DNA from 2 places in the Sphingobium sp. DN12 genome. Region 2 is predicted to be linked to the other one. Evidence: riboswitches for the same ligand, from Rfam matches in the RefSeq annotation. Region 2 holds a riboswitch; the other holds the start of a gene.
The links. Region 2 has a riboswitch for cobalamin ahead of ACI6S0_RS00350 (TonB-dependent receptor plug domain-containing protein). Riboswitches for the same ligand answer to the same signal wherever they lie in the genome.
Positions count from the first base shown of each region.

Region 1 (7,874 bases), 2.4 Mb from region 2:
CCCCAGTGGCACGATATGCAGTGTCTCCTGCGCGGTGGTGACGGCGCGGGCGAAGAGGATCGGGCGCGCATCGCCACAAAGCTCCCGCAACAGCGCCAGTGTGCGCACGAACCCTTCCGGCCGGGACGCCGAGCGGGGATTATAGAAGGCCATGGCGAAATCCGCCTCCGCCGCCAGCCGCAGCCGCTTTTCGATCAGGGACCAGGGCTTGAGATTGTCGGACAGGTTGATCGCACAGAAATCATGGCCAAGCGGCGCGCCCGCACGCGCCGCGGCGGCCAGCATCGCGGTGATGCCGGGCAGCACGCGAATGTCGATGTCGCGCCAGGGAGCGGGGCCGGCCTCCAGCGCCTCGAACAGGGCGGACGCCATGGCAAAGACGCCCGGATCGCCCGAGGAGACGACGACAACCCGACGCCCCTGCGCCGCCAGCTCCAGCGCATGGGCCGCCCGGTCCAGTTCCACCCGATTGTCCGAAGGATGCAGCATCAGCCCCGCACGCGGCGCGACCCGCGCGACATAGGGGATATAGCCCACCACGTCGGTCGCGGCAGCCAGCGCGGCATCCACCTCCGGCGTCACCAGCGCTTCGTCCCCCGGCCCAAGCCCCGCGATCGCGATCCAGCCCCCCTCTGCCGCCGCAAGGCTCATGGCCGACGCCCCTGGCCGTGGATCAGCAGGATCGAGAAATAGGGCGTCACCCTGTCGACATCGGCCAGCCGGGTCACGCGCTGTTCCGGCATGGCGGCATGTTCGACCAGCCATGCTTCATCGCTGCGCCCGGCCGCCGCCACCGCACTGCGCAGCTTGGCCAGGTGGCGACCTATCTTCATCACCACCAGCGCGTCGGTATCGCGGATGCGGCGGACCAGTTCCTCTTCCGGCAGCGTCGCCATCGCCACGGTCAGCACATCGTCACCCCAGGTGATCGGCAGGCCGGTCGCATTCCACGCGCCCGACATGCCCATGATGCCGGGGACCACTTCGACCGGGACCAGCCCCGACAGCCGACTGTGCAGATGCATGAAGGAGCCGTAGAAAAAGGGATCGCCCTCGCACAATACGACCACATCCTCGCCCGCCTCCGCGATCGCCAGCAGCCGGCCGGTGCAGTCGGCATAGAAAGCGGCAAGGCAGTCATTGTAGCGCCGATCGGTGAGCGGAATTTCGGTTGTCACCGGATATTCCATCGCCAGTTCGATCGCATCGTCCCGCAACATGCCCTGCGCGATGCGGCGCGCCTGTCCCGGTCGGCCGGCCTTGCGGAAATAGGCGACATGCCTTCCGCCCCGCACCAGCCGGTCGGCGCGCACGCTCAGCAAGTCCTGCGCGCCGGGGCCAAGGCCCACGCCATAGACGGTGCCGCTCATTCCGCGTGGCTCGCCAGCGCATTGATCGCCGCGACCGTGATCGCGCTGCCGCCAAGCCGCCCGTCGACGACGCAGCAGGGGACCGGCTGCGCCGCCCACAGTGCCGCCTTGGATTCCGCCGCGCCCACGAAGCCCACCGGGCAGCCGATGATCGCCGCGGGACGCGGACAGGCCGGGTCGTCCAGCATGTCGAGCAGGTGGAACAGCGCCGTGGGCGCATTGCCGATGGCAACCAGTGCCCCGGCAAGATGCGGCCGCCACAGTTCCAGCGCGGCGGCGGACCGGGTATTGCCCATCGCCCGCGCCATGTCCGGCACGGCGGTGTCGTGCAGGGTGCAAAGCACGGCATTGTCGGCGGGCAGGCGCGCACGCGTGACCCCTTCCGACACCATGCGCGCATCGCACAGCACCGGCGCCCCTGCAGCCAGGGCCTGCCGCGCCACGGCTGCAAAGCCCGGCGAAAAGCGGATATGGGCCGCCAGGTCCACCATGCCCGCGGCATGGATCATACGCACGGCGACCGGCTCCTCCTCGGCAGCAAAGCGCCCGAGATCGGCTTCGGCGCGGATGGTGGCGAAGGACTGGCGATAGATTGCCGCGCCGTCCCTCTCATAATCATGGGGCATCAACAGGCTCCGAAATGGGCAAGAAGGTCGGTGGCGGTGAGGTCAGGACGGACGGGCGCCGATCCTGCACGGGCGTGGAAGGCCAGGTCGTAGCGCCCGTCCCGCCCCGTCAGCACGATATCGGCCGGCATCGAACAGGCGCATCCCTTGGCGCAGCCGGAGACATGAAGGCGGCCCGCCACATGGGGGGCCAGCCGGCGGGCGAGGTCGCGGGTCGCCACGCTCGCCTGCGGGCAGGCAGGCGCGCCGGGGCAAGCCTCCACATGGATCAGCGGGTCGGCCGCGTCGGCGGACAGGCCGGGCAGTTGCCCTTCGGCCAGCAGCATGCGCCACGGGGTCAGCCGCATGGCCGGCGCGTCGAGAAGATGCCGCGCGTCGATCCGGCCGAAGGGAAGACCATAGGCCATGCCACCATCCCATGCGCCGGAGGTCAGACGCGGGCGCGGCGACGCGGCCTCTGCCCTGCCCGTTGCCCAATCCGGCAGGGGCGCATCATGCCGGGCCATGCGCCCCGCCCGCGCGCCGTCGCTCTCCACGAACCATCGGGCGAGTGCGAGCAGCGCATCCACTTCGCCGCCGCTGTCCACCGGCACGCCTTGTGCCCGCCCCTCCGCACGCAAGATCAGGCCGCCATCGCGCGCCCGCTCGATGCGAAAATCCCCCGCTTCGCTCGACAGGAGCGGCGCGGCGCCGGCATCGATGACGAAGCCCATCTTGCCCGGCAAGTCCGGTAGTTCGTCCAGGCGATCGAGCAGCTGGCTGGCGATGCGATAGCTGTCATCCCCTTCGCGCCAGTCCGGCGCGATCATCAGCATCCGCGCGCCCTCGCGCCGGGCATCGCGGTCCACCAGGCCAAGGTCGAGCAGCCGGTCGAGCAAGGGGCGCCAGCTTTCGTCGCGCACGCCGCGGATCTGGAGGTTCGCGCGCCGGGTCATGTCGATCAGGCCGTTGCCATGGGCGATCGCCACTTCGCCCAGCGCCGCCATGTCGTCGGCCGAAAGACGGCCGAGGCGCGGCTTCACGCGCACGATCAGCCCGTCGCCCGCCGCCATCGGGCGCCAGGCATCGGGACACCAGCCCCGAACGGCCGGCCCGTGGGCCACCGCATGGTTCGCGGTCGCCCTATCCCTGCCCGCGCCGGTCTGGCTCACAGGCAAATCCTCCGCGCGCCGGGACGCAACCAGGCGGGGCTTGCCGGCATCACCGGTCGGCGCGAGGCGGCAGGCAGGCGCGACAGGCGCCCGACACCACGCGGCCGTGCAGCCCCAGCCACACGCTTCGCCGCCCAGACGGAAGAGAGACCGTGCCATGACCAATCCCTGGGTCAGGACAAGAGCGACCGAAACGCCGGCAGGTCTCCTGGCTCGCGGGTCGTTGCGGGATGCACGCCTTCCCGGACGCTCTGTCCAGTGGCTGCCCTCACGGGCTCGTGCATCGCGCTATCCGCTTACAGTTGCAGGGACAGCCACGGAATAAGGGGCCAGGCCCCCGCACCGCATTCCCGATTAAGTTCCTTGCGGAACACCGGCGTCAGTTATGCAATGCGCCAGCATGAACCGGCGCATCGTTGATGCCCTAGTCGAAACATCGGGCTTAGCCAAGACATGGAATGGGTATCCGCAGTCCCGCTGCCGGCTCGACGCCCAAGGCATACCGACGGAAGATGCCGAAACGGAAACCGGAAGCAAGGAAAGCGACGCGGCGTCGGATACCGAAATTTTGGCTGGGGCGGCAGGATTCGAACCTGCGCATGGCGGCATCAAAAGCCGCTGCCTTACCGCTTGGCGACGCCCCAGCAATGCGCCGATCCAAGTCAGCGCGGGACCGCCATATAGCGGCTGATGCACGAAAGAAAAGCCCTCCTGACGATGGACTTCGCCTTTCCCTTTCCTTCCCGCCCAACCCATCTTAGGGATCAACGCCACGCCCCCGCCCCCGCAACCGGAAACCCGCGCCGATGTCCGTCCAAGCCCCCTCGCCCAGCCAGATCGCACCGGCCTCGCCGCTGTTCCTGCGCGAGGACGAAATCCGGCGCGGCATCGAGATGCTCTATTTCGGCTATTCCGCGCTCACCCGATCGATCGACGAGGGGCTGGCGGCGCAGGGGCTGGGTCGCGCCCATCACCGCGCCCTCTATTTCATCTCGCGCCAGCCCGACCTGACGGTGAAGGATCTGCTGCGCCTGCTGGCGATCACCAAGCAATCGCTCGGCCGGGTGCTCAATGACCTGATCGAGCGCGGCTATATCGAGACCCGGCCGGGCAGCAGCGACCGGCGGCAGAAACTGCTGCGCCTCAGCGCCGCCGGGCGCGCGCTGGAGGCCGAGCTTTTCCGCGCCCTGCGCGAGAAGATGGCGGCTGCCTATGCCCAGGCCGGACAGGGGTCCGTCACCGGTTTCTGGCGGGTGATGGAGGGCCTGATCCCCGATGCCGACCGGTCGATGGTGTTCGGCCTCAGCGGCGGCTGATCGCGAAACCACGCAACCTTATGGCCGCTGCCGCGCTTTTACGAGCGTCGTGCGGAAAAGTGGGAACCGGTTTTCCGCTTAAAACGATGCGACAACGAGAGATTAGGCAGCGCCGCGTCAGATATGATGCGGCGCTGCCCAAGCCTTGCCAACGCAATGAGGAGACATCATGCGCGCACCCCTTCTGGCCATCACGGCCCTGTCCGCCCTGGGCCTGAGCCTGTCCGCCTGCTCGGAAAAGGCGTCGGACAATCTGGAAAATGCCGGCTCCGCGATCGGCAATGACGTCAGCAACGCCGTCGACGATGCCGGCGAGAAGATCGACAACGGCCTCGACCGCGCGGGCGCCGCGATCGACAATGGCGCAGACCGGATCGGCGCCGCGACCGACCGGGCCGCCGACGATGCCAAGCGCGAGGGCAAGGAAGCCAAGCAGGATGTCGGCGCCTCGCTGGAGCAGGCCGGCAAGGATCTGCGCAACGACAGCCATTGAGACGTGCCGGGCCTCCCCATGGGGAGGCCCGGCCTCAGGCCGCGAGGCTATATCCGGGCGGCCTGGACGCGACCGGAAGTGGCTATTTCCCTCTTCGTCATCCCGGCCCCTTCGACAGGCTCAGGACAGGCTTGATCCGGGATCGCTTGAGCGCTCCCTATCCGCCGTAGCCCAGAATGGATCCTGACTTTCGTCAGGATGACGCCTGTGGGGATTGTCGGATTTCCACCAATTTGGGCAATGAACCGCTAATTTTTTGGCCTCAGAAGCGCACTAACCGATCACCACCTATTGATCGCCACGCCAATAGCGAACCTTTACCTCCGGTTCCAACTCGCCAGCTAAACGCTCGCTCAGTTGCCGTCCCCGTTCTTCAAAAGCCTGTTCATCAGCGCTAGATCTGAAACCCGATCTGGAAGGATCATCCACATTCAGAGTGGCATCATAGTCCTTCGACCATGCCCATAGATCGGCACAAAGCCCATCACTGAGCCCCAAAGAATCCGGTTGGATATCTCCCATCTTCTCGGGGCTTCCTTCATCCCACCAGAGAGGGGCGCATCCATAATCTGCCATGACCTTGATCTGCATGACGACGGGCTATCGCCTCTAGCGACCGCTTTCCACTGTTTCTGCAGAAAAGCAGTCTGTCCGCAAACCGCTTAACTCCGTCACCCCAGCGAAGGCTGGGGTCTCAGGCGGCAGCAGAAAGAGGCCAGCCGTCTAGCGCTATCCGTTTATGTCGCGTGCGCCGGCCTGAGATGCCAGCCTTCGCTGGCATGACGGGATAAGGGCCAGTCCGCACCCCACCCCTCCCGGCATTCGTCCGCGCCGCCTAGAACACCACGTTGCGCACGAAGCGCAGCAGGTCGGTTCCGCGGTTGACGAAGACATAGGGGCGGTCGCTGCTGAAGATGAGGAAGTCGCCCGCCGTGATGGTGCGCGTGCCGGCATCCATCTCGACCGTCAGCACCCCTTCCACCACATAGAGCATCTCGTGCCAGTTGGCGGCGTCCGCCTCGGCCGGGTAGCGATCGCCCGGCGCCAGCGACCAGGTCCATAGCTCCGCCTCGCGCGCGGCCGGCACGGTGCCGAGCAGGGTCGCGCGGCTATGTGCATCCTCGCCCTGCCAGGCGAGGGTATCGATCCGGCTATTGTCGGGCATGTCGGGCGCGCGCACGACGTGCGAGAAGCTGACGTCCAGCGCCTGCGCCAGCCGGTCGAGCGTCGACAGGCTGACATTGGCCTCGCCGCTCTCGATCCCCACCAGCATGCGCCGGCTGACCCCGGCCGCGCTGGCCAGCGCATCCTGGCTCAGCCCCTTGGCGGCGCGCAGGCGGCGGATATTGCCCGCGACATGGGAAAGAACGTCCGGGCGCGGGACTTCGACTTGACTGTGCAATATATTGCTCATAACGCGATGTGCATTATGTTGCACAATGCCGCCCTCGACAAGAGCCCAGCGCCCCGGCTGATCATCGGCCGTCCCGAACTCGCGCTGATCGGGATCACCGTGCTGTGGGGCGCGACCTTCCTGATCGTGCATCATGCCATGCAGCAGAGCGGGCCGCTCTTCTTCGTGGGGATGCGCTTCGGCACGGCGGCGCTGCTGGCGCTGCCGCTCGCCTGGCCGGTGTTGCGCGGCCTGACGGGGCGCGAACTGCTGGCCGGGTCGATGATCGGCCTTGGCATCTTCTGCGGCTACACGCTCCAGACCTGGGCGCTGCAGACCATATCCAGCAGCACGTCCGCCTTCATCACCGCCGCCTATGTGCCGCTGGTGCCGATCCTCCAATGGGCGATATTGCGGCGCCGGCCGCGCTGGACCAGCTGGGTCGGCGTCGCGCTGGCCTTTGCCGGCCTGATCCTGATCGCCGCCCCGCGCGAAGGGCTGTCGCTGGGCAAGGGCGAGGCGCTGACGCTGATCAGCACGCTGGCGATCGCGCTGGAGATCATCTTCATCAGCCTGTGGGCCGGCAAGGTCGACATTGCCCGCGTCACGCTGGTGCAACTGGCGGTCACGTCGCTGCTCGCCTTCGGCCTGATGGCGCCGATGGGCGAGGCGATTCCGCCCTTTTCCTGGACGGTGATCCTGTCGGCCTGTGGCCTGGGCGCGATGACGGCGCTGATCCAGTTCGTGATGAACTGGGCGCAGCGCACCGTATCGCCGACCCGCGCGACCCTGATCTATGCCGGCGAGCCGGTCTGGGCCGGGATATTGGGCCGGATCGCGGGCGACCGCCAGCCCGCCACGGCGCTGGCCGGCGCGCTGCTGATCATCGCCGCCGTGATCGTGAGCGAACTGAAGTTCGAGCGGCGGGGCAAGGACTGATCCCTTCCCCCCGGCCGCACTTCGATCAGGCCCGCTTGAAGACCGGCGCGCGCTTTTCGAAAAAGGCCATGAACGCCTCCTGCGCCTCGGGCGAGGCCAGCGCTTCGCGGAACAGCCGGGCTTCTTCGGCGATGCGCGCCTGCAAGGCGGCGGGGTCACCCTTCATCAGCCGGCGCGTCGCCATCAGTGCCTGGGGCGGCTTGGCCATCAGCGCCGCCGCCTTGGCGCGGGCATGGTCGAGCAGCGTTTCGCCTGTCACGATCGCCGTCACGAAACCAGCGCGATCGGCCGCTTCCGCATCCATCGGCTCGCCCAGCATCAGCATCGCCGCCGCCCTGGCATGGCCCATGATCGCGGGCGCGAGCAGGCTGGAGCCGGCCTCCGGCACGATGCCCAGATTGACGAAGGGCATGACGAAGCGCGCGTCGGGCGCGGCATAGACCAGGTCGCAATGGAACAGCATCGTCGTGCCGACGCCCACGGCAAGCCCCTGCACCGCCGCGACGATCGGCTTGTCGAAGGCGGCAATCGCGCTGATGAAATCGAAGGCGGCAGCGCCGCCCTCCGGCCCGGCCATGAAGTCCTT
Region 1 covers NZ_CP173717.1:2,485,549-2,493,422, forward strand. Annotated here, with positions in the region: gene cobJ (precorrin-3B C(17)-methyltransferase) at 1-651, opposite strand, end outside; gene cobI (precorrin-2 C(20)-methyltransferase) at 648-1,370, opposite strand; gene ACI6S0_RS11750 (precorrin-8X methylmutase) at 1,367-1,996, opposite strand; gene ACI6S0_RS11755 (cobalamin biosynthesis protein CobG) at 1,996-3,048, opposite strand; cobalamin riboswitch at 3,329-3,540, opposite strand; tRNA gene ACI6S0_RS11760 (tRNA-Gln) at 3,717-3,791, opposite strand; gene ACI6S0_RS11765 (MarR family winged helix-turn-helix transcriptional regulator) at 3,954-4,463, shown strand; gene ACI6S0_RS11770 (hypothetical protein) at 4,633-4,956, shown strand; gene ACI6S0_RS11775 (hypothetical protein) at 5,245-5,547, opposite strand; gene ACI6S0_RS11780 (helix-turn-helix domain-containing protein) at 5,792-6,358, opposite strand; gene ACI6S0_RS11785 (DMT family transporter) at 6,386-7,288, shown strand; gene ACI6S0_RS11790 (enoyl-CoA hydratase) at 7,314-7,874, opposite strand, start outside.
Region 1: another riboswitch for cobalamin. It lies ahead of ACI6S0_RS11755 (cobalamin biosynthesis protein CobG); the one in region 2 lies ahead of ACI6S0_RS00350 (TonB-dependent receptor plug domain-containing protein).

Region 2 (7,874 bases):
CCGCCTTCCTTGCCGGCGACGATGGGCACGCCCAGACGCTCGGCCCAGACCTTCAACTGGCCGATCGCGGCCGCGCGGAAGGTGTCGCCCGCCGCCAGCATCACGCCATAATCCTGTTCCAGGAAATTATTGGCGAGCTTGGCGATGGTGGTCGTCTTGCCCGATCCGTTGACGCCGATCACCAGGATCACCTGCGGCCGCGGAAAGGCCTCGATCTCGAGCGGGCGGGCGACCGGGGCCAGCACCTTCTCGATCTCCTCCGCGATGATCTCGCGCAGATATTCCTCGGTCAGTTCCTTGTTGTAGCGCCCTTCGGCGAGGCGATCACGAACCCGGCCGGCCATGGCCGGGCCGAGATCGGACATGATCAGGGCTTCCTCGATCTCGTCGAGGGTCTGGTCGTCGAGCGCGGCCTTGGTGAAAAGGCCGGTCAGATTCTCGCCGAGCTTGTCGGAGGTGCGCTTAAGGCCGCCGAAGAGGCGGTCGCGCCAGCTGGTGCCGGTGTCAGTCATTATTGCGCCTCTTGCGCGATCAGCGCGCCATTCTCAAGGCCGCTGATGCGGGCCGCGACGATCGTGGAGGGGGGCTGGGGCGTGGTGAAGCGCACCGGCGCGAAATTTTCCGCATGGCCCGACAGGCCGTTGCGTTCGACCAGCACTGACTGGCGGGTGCCGACCAGCCGGGCGAGCCAGGCGTCGCGCTGCGCCGCGCAGGCATCGCGCAGCAGTGCGGCGCGCGCCTTGATGGTGGCGCGATCCAGCTGGGGCATGCGCGCGGCGGGCGTGCCGGTGCGCGGCGAATAGGGGAAGATATGGCCGTGGACGATGTCGCAATCGGCGACCAGCGCCAGGCTGTTGGCGAACATGGCGTCATCCTCGGTCGGGAAGCCGGCGATGATGTCGGCGCCGATGCTGATGTCCGGGCGGGCGGCCTTCACCCGCTCGACGATGCGCACCGCGTCGGCGCGGGCATGGCGGCGCTTCATGCGCTTCAAGATCATGTCGTCGCCGGCCTGCAGCGAGAGATGCAGATGCGGCATCATGCGCGGCTCATGGGCGATGAGGTCGAACAGCCGCTCGTCAATCTCGACACTGTCGATCGAGGAGAGGCGCAGCCGGGGCAGGTCCGGGACATGCTTGAGGAGCCGTTCAACGAGTTGGCCGAGCGAAGGGCTACCTGGCAGGTCCGGGCCATAGCTGGTGACATCAACGCCGGTCAGCACGATCTCGCCATAGCCCGCGTCGACCAGTTGCTTCGCCTTGTCGATCACCGCGCCGGCGGGCACGGAGCGGCTGTTCCCCCGGCCATAGGGGATGATGCAGAAGGTGCAGCGATGGTCGCAGCCATTCTGCACCTCCAGAAAGGCGCGGGCATGTTCGGCAAAGGCGCTGGCCATGTGCGGCGCGGTGTCGCGCACGGCCATGATGTCGGAGACGTTGACCTTATCCGCCACCGGGGCGAAGGCGGCTGCCTCCAGCTTCTCCCGGTTGCCGATCACGCCGTCCACTTCCGCCATGGCGGCGAAGGTCTGGGGTTCGGTCTGGGCGGCGCAGCCGGTGACGAGGATGCGGGCGTCGGGGCGGTCTCGCCTGGCGCGGCGGATCGCCTGCCGGGTCTGGCGCACGGCCTCGGCCGTCACGGCGCAGCTGTTGACGACGATCAGGTCGTCCTGTGCGCCGGCCATTTCGCGGATCGCTTCGCTTTCCGCGATGTTGAGCCGGCAGCCCAGGGTGATGATGTCGGGACCGGCCACGGTCAGAAGCGGTCCCAGTCCGCCTCGCCGTCGAACACATGGGTGGCGGGGCCGGTCATGCGGATCGTGCCGCCCGGTGCCCAGTCGATTTCCAGGTCGCCGCCCGGCAGGCTGACCGTCACCGGGCCGGCCATCAGCTTGCGGCGGATCGCCGCGACGGCGGTGGCGCAGGCGCCGGTGCCGCAGGCGCGGGTGAGGCCGGCGCCCCGTTCCCAGACGATCAGGCGCAAATGCTGCGGGCCGACGACCTGCGCGAAATTGACGTTCACGCGGGCGGGGAAGAGCGGATCATGCTCGATCAGCGGGCCGAGCCGTTCGAAATCGACCGCGTCCAGATCCTCGACGAAGAAGATCACATGCGGGTTGCCGACATTGACGGCGGCCGGCGCGGGCAGGTCTTCCCAGCTGGCCGACATCGTCAGCGTGTCCATCGGATAAGCGAGCGGGATCGCGTCCCAGTCGAAGCGGGGCGCGCCCATGTCGACGCTGGCGCCGCCGTCCACGCTCTTTGCATCAAGCAGGCCTGCCTTGGTGCGGATCAGCACATCGCGGCCGACGAACAGGGGAACGCAGCGGGTCGCGTTGCCGCAGGCTTCCACTTCGCTGCCATCAGCATTGAATATCTGCATCGACACATCGGCGTCGTCGCTCTCGCCGATGACGATCAACTGGTCGCAGCCGATGCCGGCGTGGCGATCGGCAATGGCGCGGGCGCGCGCCTGCGTCATCGCGACCGGCGCCTGGCGCGCGTCGATCACGACGAAATCATTGCCCAGACCATGCATCTTGGAAAAGCGGCTCATCATGGCGCCGCATTTAGTGCGGGACGGGGCAAAAGACCAGCGGTCAGGCGTTCTGGCCGCCAATGATCGCGGCATAATCCTGCGGATCGACATTGGCGCCGGAGATGACGAGGGCGGTGGTGCCGTCGGTGGGCGGGGCGAGGCCGGCAAGCATGGCCGCGAGCGCCACCGCGCCGCCCGGTTCGACCACCAGCTTGAGCGTGATGAAGGCGAAGCGCATTGCGTCGCGCACCTGATCGTCGCTGACGACGAGGCCGCCGGCGAGCAGGGCCTGGTTGATCGGGAAGGTCAGCGCGCCGGGGCTGGGGGCCAGCAGCGCGTCGCAGATGCTGCGCGCGTCGGGCGCGACACTTTCCCGCACGCCGCTGGCGAGCGAGCGGGCGGTATCGTCGAAGCCGGCGGGTTCGACGGCATAAACGGCGATGTCGGGGCGGGCGGCCTTGACCGCCGTCGCCGTGCCCGCGACCAGCCCGCCGCCACCACAGCAGACGAGAATCTGGGTGGGGTTGGCGCCGACGGCCTGCGCTTGCTCCAGTATCTCCAGGCCGATCGTGCCCTGGCCGGCGATGATGAAGGGATCGTCGAAGGAGGGAACCAGCGTTGCGCCGCGTTCGGTGGCAAGGGCGGTGGCGATTGCCTCGCGGCTCTGGGTGAAGCGGTCATAGGGGACGACCTCAGCCCCCATCGCACGCGTGTTGGCGGTCTTGATCGCTGGGGCATCGGCCGGCATCACGATCGTTGCCGGGATGCCGAGCAGGCGCGCGGCGAAGGCGACGCCCTGGGCATGATTGCCCGAGGACCATGCGACGACGCCCGCCGCCCGTTCCGCTGCATCGAGGCGGGCGAGGCGGTTATAGGCGCCGCGGAACTTGAACGATCCGCTATGCTGGGCACCCTCGAACTTCACCAGCACGCGCCGGCCGCACAAATCGTTGAGCGCGGCATTCTCGATCAGCGGGGTGCGAACCGCCGCCGGTGCGATCAGCCGCGCGGCATCGGCGACGTCGGCGGCAGTGATAGCAAGCGAATCGGTCATGTCGGCTCCTTCGGTCAGAGGCCCCTGCATAGCCGCCCATCGGCGCCGCGCAACGATCCGCCGGGGCGATCCTGGCCCGCTTGGCAGGGCTTGTGCTTTGGCTTATGGGGGCGGCGCGCCGGGGCGGTCAAAGGCCCCGGCGCGCATGATCGCGCCGGTGCCCGCAAGGGCTGAAAACGGGAATGCGGTGCGGGGGGCAAAGCCCTTCCAAATCCGCGGCTGTCCCTGCAACTGTAAGCGGTGAGCGCGATGCGCAGGGTTCCCAGGCTCTTCAAAAGGGGAGGGCCGGAACCGGCCACTGGACCGACAGGTCCGGGAAGGCTGGCGCATCGCTGCCCTGACCCGCGAGCCAGGAGACCTGCCGGCGTCTGGTCGCTCTTGCCCTGGCCCAGGGGATGGCCATGGCGCGGTGTTTCCGTCGAGCGACGCCCATGGCGGCCGGGGCCGCATCGGTGCGTGGGGCGGGGCGCTGGCGTCTTCCCGATCCTCACGCAGCGACCGCATGTGCGGACGCCCCGGTTCCAAATCGACGGACGCCGGGGGACGATAAAATGAAGATGTTGGGGATTTCGCTGATCGCGCTGCTGGCCGCTACGCCGGCACTGGCACAAGACGATGATATCGTCGTCACCGCTTCGGGCATTGCGCAGCCGCGCGACGAGGTCGGCCAGGCGATCACGGTGATCGATGCCGACACGATCAGGACGCGCCAGGCGGTCGATGTCGTCGATCTGCTCGCCACCACGCCGGGCGTCCGCTTCAGCCGCAATGGCTCGACCGGCGGCGTGACCGGCGTGTCGCTGCGCGGCGCGGAGACGACCCAGACGCTGGTGCTGATCGACGGGGTCAAGGTCAACGACCCGAGCGGCATCGGCGACGGCTATGATTTCGGCCATCTGCTGACCGGCAATATCCGCCGGATCGAAGTGCTGCGCGGCTCCAACTCGGTCGTCTATGGCAGTCAGGCGATCGGCGGCGTGGTCAATGTGATGACCGGCGCGCCGAGCGAGGGTTTCGAGGTCAATGCCTCGGCCGACTATGGCTATAGCGACACGCTGAACGCCAAGGCCGATGTGTCGGGCACGCGTGGCGCGGTGTCCGGCGGCGTCGGCGTCGCCTATTTCAACACCGACGGCATTTCCTCGGTCGGCCGGTCGTTCGGCGGCGTGGAGAAGGACGGCTATGAGAATATCGCCACCAACGCCAAGCTGAAGATCGCCTTTTCCGACACGCTCAGCCTCGACCTGCGCGGTTACTATATCCATGCCGATCTCGACTATGACAGCTTCTTCGGCGCGCCGGCCGACAGCAGCGACGTCAGCAAGCTGGACCAATATGTCGGCTATGCCGGGATCAACCTGGCGCTGCTCGACGGCAAGCTGACCAATCGGGCCGCCGTCACCTGGATGCGCAACGATCGCGACTATTATTTCGTGCGCGGCACTGACCCGGACTATGGCTATTCGGGCACCAATCTGCGGTTCGAATATGAGGGCGTCTATGCCCCGGTGGATCAGGCCAAGCTGATCTTCGGCTATGAGCATGAGCGGCCGGACTATGAGTATTTCGGCTTTGGCGACATAGCGAGCGCGAAGGCGAACATCGACAGCGTCTATGCGCTGGCGGTGGTGAAGCCGCTTGCCGGCCTCGCCGTCACTGGTGGGCTGCGCCATGACGATCATAGCCAGTTCGGCGGCGCGACCACCTTTGGCGCGAACGCCAATTACACGCCGAACGCCGGCGCGACCAATATCCGCCTTTCCTATGGCGAGGGGTTCAAGGCGCCGTCGCTCTATCAGCTCTACGACACCTATAGCGGCAACAGCGCGCTGCGGCCTGAGCGGTCGAAAAGCTATGATGTCGGCTTCGACCAGAGCCTGGACGGGGACAAGGCTATGCTGTCGCTGACGGCGTTCCGGCGCGATACCCGCAACCAGATCAACTATGATTATGCGACCTACACCTATGGCAATCTGGACCGGACCCGCGCCAAGGGCGTGGAAGCGACGCTGACGCTGAAGCCGGTCGAGGCGCTGACGGTGGCGGCATCCTACTCCTATGTCGATGCGCGCGACCGGTCGGGCGGGGTCACCGACGGCAATCGCCTGCCGCGCCGCGCCGCCAATGCGGTCAGTGTGTCGGCCGACTATCTCTGGGCCTTCGGCCTGTCGACCGGCGCGACCCTGACCATGGTCGGCGACAGCTATGACGACACGGCCAACACGCGCCGGCTCGACGGCTATGCGCTGGCCGGGCTGCGCGCATCCTTCCCCGTGGGCGAGCATCTGGAAGTCTATGGCCGGATCGACAATCTGTTCGATGCGGATTACGCCACGGCCTATGGCTATGGCACCTATGGCCGGTCGGCCTATGGCGGCGTGCGTGTCCGCTTCTAAGGGGCGGCGCGCATGAGCGGGCGGCGGCATCCTTTGTTGCTGCCGGGGCTGATCGCCCTGCTGCTGGTCGCGGCGATCGCGTCGGTCGCGCTGGGATCGGTGACGATCGCGCCGGCCCGCATCCTGGCGGTGCTGGCGGGCGGCGGCGACATGGTGGCGCGCGCGATCGTCATCGACCTGCGCTTGCCGCGCATGGCGATCGGCCTGCTGGTCGGCGGCATGCTGGGCCTGTCGGGCGCGGCATTGCAGGGCTATCTGCGCAATCCGCTGGCCGAACCCGCCGTGCTCGGCGTGTCCAATGCGGCGGCGCTGGGGGCGGTGATCGCGCTCTATTTCGGCCTGTCCGAACTGCATCCGATGGCGTTGCCGCTGCTGGCGATCGTCACGGCCCTGGCGGCGATCGGCGCGCTGTTCCTGCTTGCCGGGCCGTCGGAAAGCCCGTTGACGCTGATCCTGGCCGGCATTGCCGTCGCGACGCTGGCGGGGGCGGGGATCAGCCTGGCGCTGAACCTCTCCCCCAATCCCTTTGCCGCGATGGAGATTATGAGCTGGCTGATGGGGAGCCTGGAAAATCGCAGCATCGACCATCTGCTGCTGGCGCTGCCCTGCATCGCGGTCGGTGCGGCGCTGCTGCTCTATGACGGGCGCGCGCTCGACGCGCTGACCCTGGGCGAGGATGGCGCGCGGGCGCTGGGCGTCGACCTGTCGCGGGCGCGGCTGCGGCTGATGGCGGGCGTCGCGATCGGCGTCGGCGGGGCGGTAGCGGTGACCGGATCGATCGGCTTCGTCGGCCTGATCGTGCCGCATCTGGTGCGGCCGCTGACCGATCGCTCGCCTTCCGCGCTGCTGCTGCCCTCTATGCTGGGCGGCGCGGTGCTGCTGACCCTGGCGGATATCGGCGTGCGCATCATCCCGACCAGCAGCGAGCTGAAACTGGGCGTGCTGACGGCGATGCTGGGCGTGCCGGTCTTCCTCATTCACCTGATGCGGGAGCGGCGGCTATGGTGACCCTGTCGACCGAGCAACTGGACGTCCGGCTGGGCCGCCATCTGGCGGTGCGTGGCGTCCATCTGTCCATGGCGCCGGGCCAGTTGATCGGCGTGATCGGCCCCAATGGCGCGGGCAAGTCGACCTTGGTGCGGGCACTGCTGGGGCTGGTGAAGCCGGCCGCCGGACGCGCGCTGCTGGACGGCACGCCGGTCGAGCGGCTGTCGCGCCCGGCGGTGGCGCGGTCCATCGCCTATCTGCCGCAGGGCCAGACATTGCACTGGCCCCTGGCGGTCGAGCGGCTGGTGGCGCTGGGGCGGTTGCCGCATCTGGGGCCGCTGTCGCGCCTGACCGCCGACGATGACGCGGCGATCGAGGACGCGATGGTCCGCGCCGATGTCACCGGCTTCAAGGGCCGGATCGCGACCGAGCTGTCGGGCGGCGAGCGGGCGCGGGTGCTGCTGGCGCGGGCGCTGGCGGTGGGCGCGCCGGCGCTGATCGCCGACGAGCCGCTCGCCGCGCTCGACCCCGGCCACCAGATCGACGTTATGGCCTTGTTGCGGGCGCAGGCGCAGGGCGGGGCGCTGGTCGTCACCGTGCTGCATGACCTCGCCATGGCGGCGCGCTATTGCGACCGGCTGCTGCTGATGGATGGCGGCGCGCTGGTGGCGGACGGGGCGCCGATGGACGTGCTGACGCCGGAGCGCCTGGCATCCGTCTATGGCGTCGCCGCGCGGATCGACGTCAGCGACGGCCTGCCGCTGATCGTGCCGACGGCGCGGGTCTGATCCGTAACGAAAAAGGGGGCCTTCCGGCCCCCTTTGCTTAATTGCCGAAGCCGCGTGGGGCGGGATCGACCACGCTGATCGTGCCGGCGCCGACCTCGCTCACTTCCAGCG
Region 2 covers NZ_CP173717.1:62,367-70,240, forward strand. Annotated here, with positions in the region: gene ftsY (signal recognition particle-docking protein FtsY) at 1-512, opposite strand, end outside; gene mtaB (tRNA (N(6)-L-threonylcarbamoyladenosine(37)-C(2))-methylthiotransferase MtaB) at 512-1,753, opposite strand; gene dapF (diaminopimelate epimerase) at 1,756-2,559, opposite strand; gene ACI6S0_RS00345 (threonine ammonia-lyase) at 2,600-3,592, opposite strand; cobalamin riboswitch at 3,736-3,972, shown strand; gene ACI6S0_RS00350 (TonB-dependent receptor plug domain-containing protein) at 4,144-5,988, shown strand; gene ACI6S0_RS00355 (FecCD family ABC transporter permease) at 6,001-6,996, shown strand; gene ACI6S0_RS00360 (ABC transporter ATP-binding protein) at 6,990-7,763, shown strand; gene ACI6S0_RS00365 (penicillin-binding protein activator) at 7,801-7,874, opposite strand, start outside.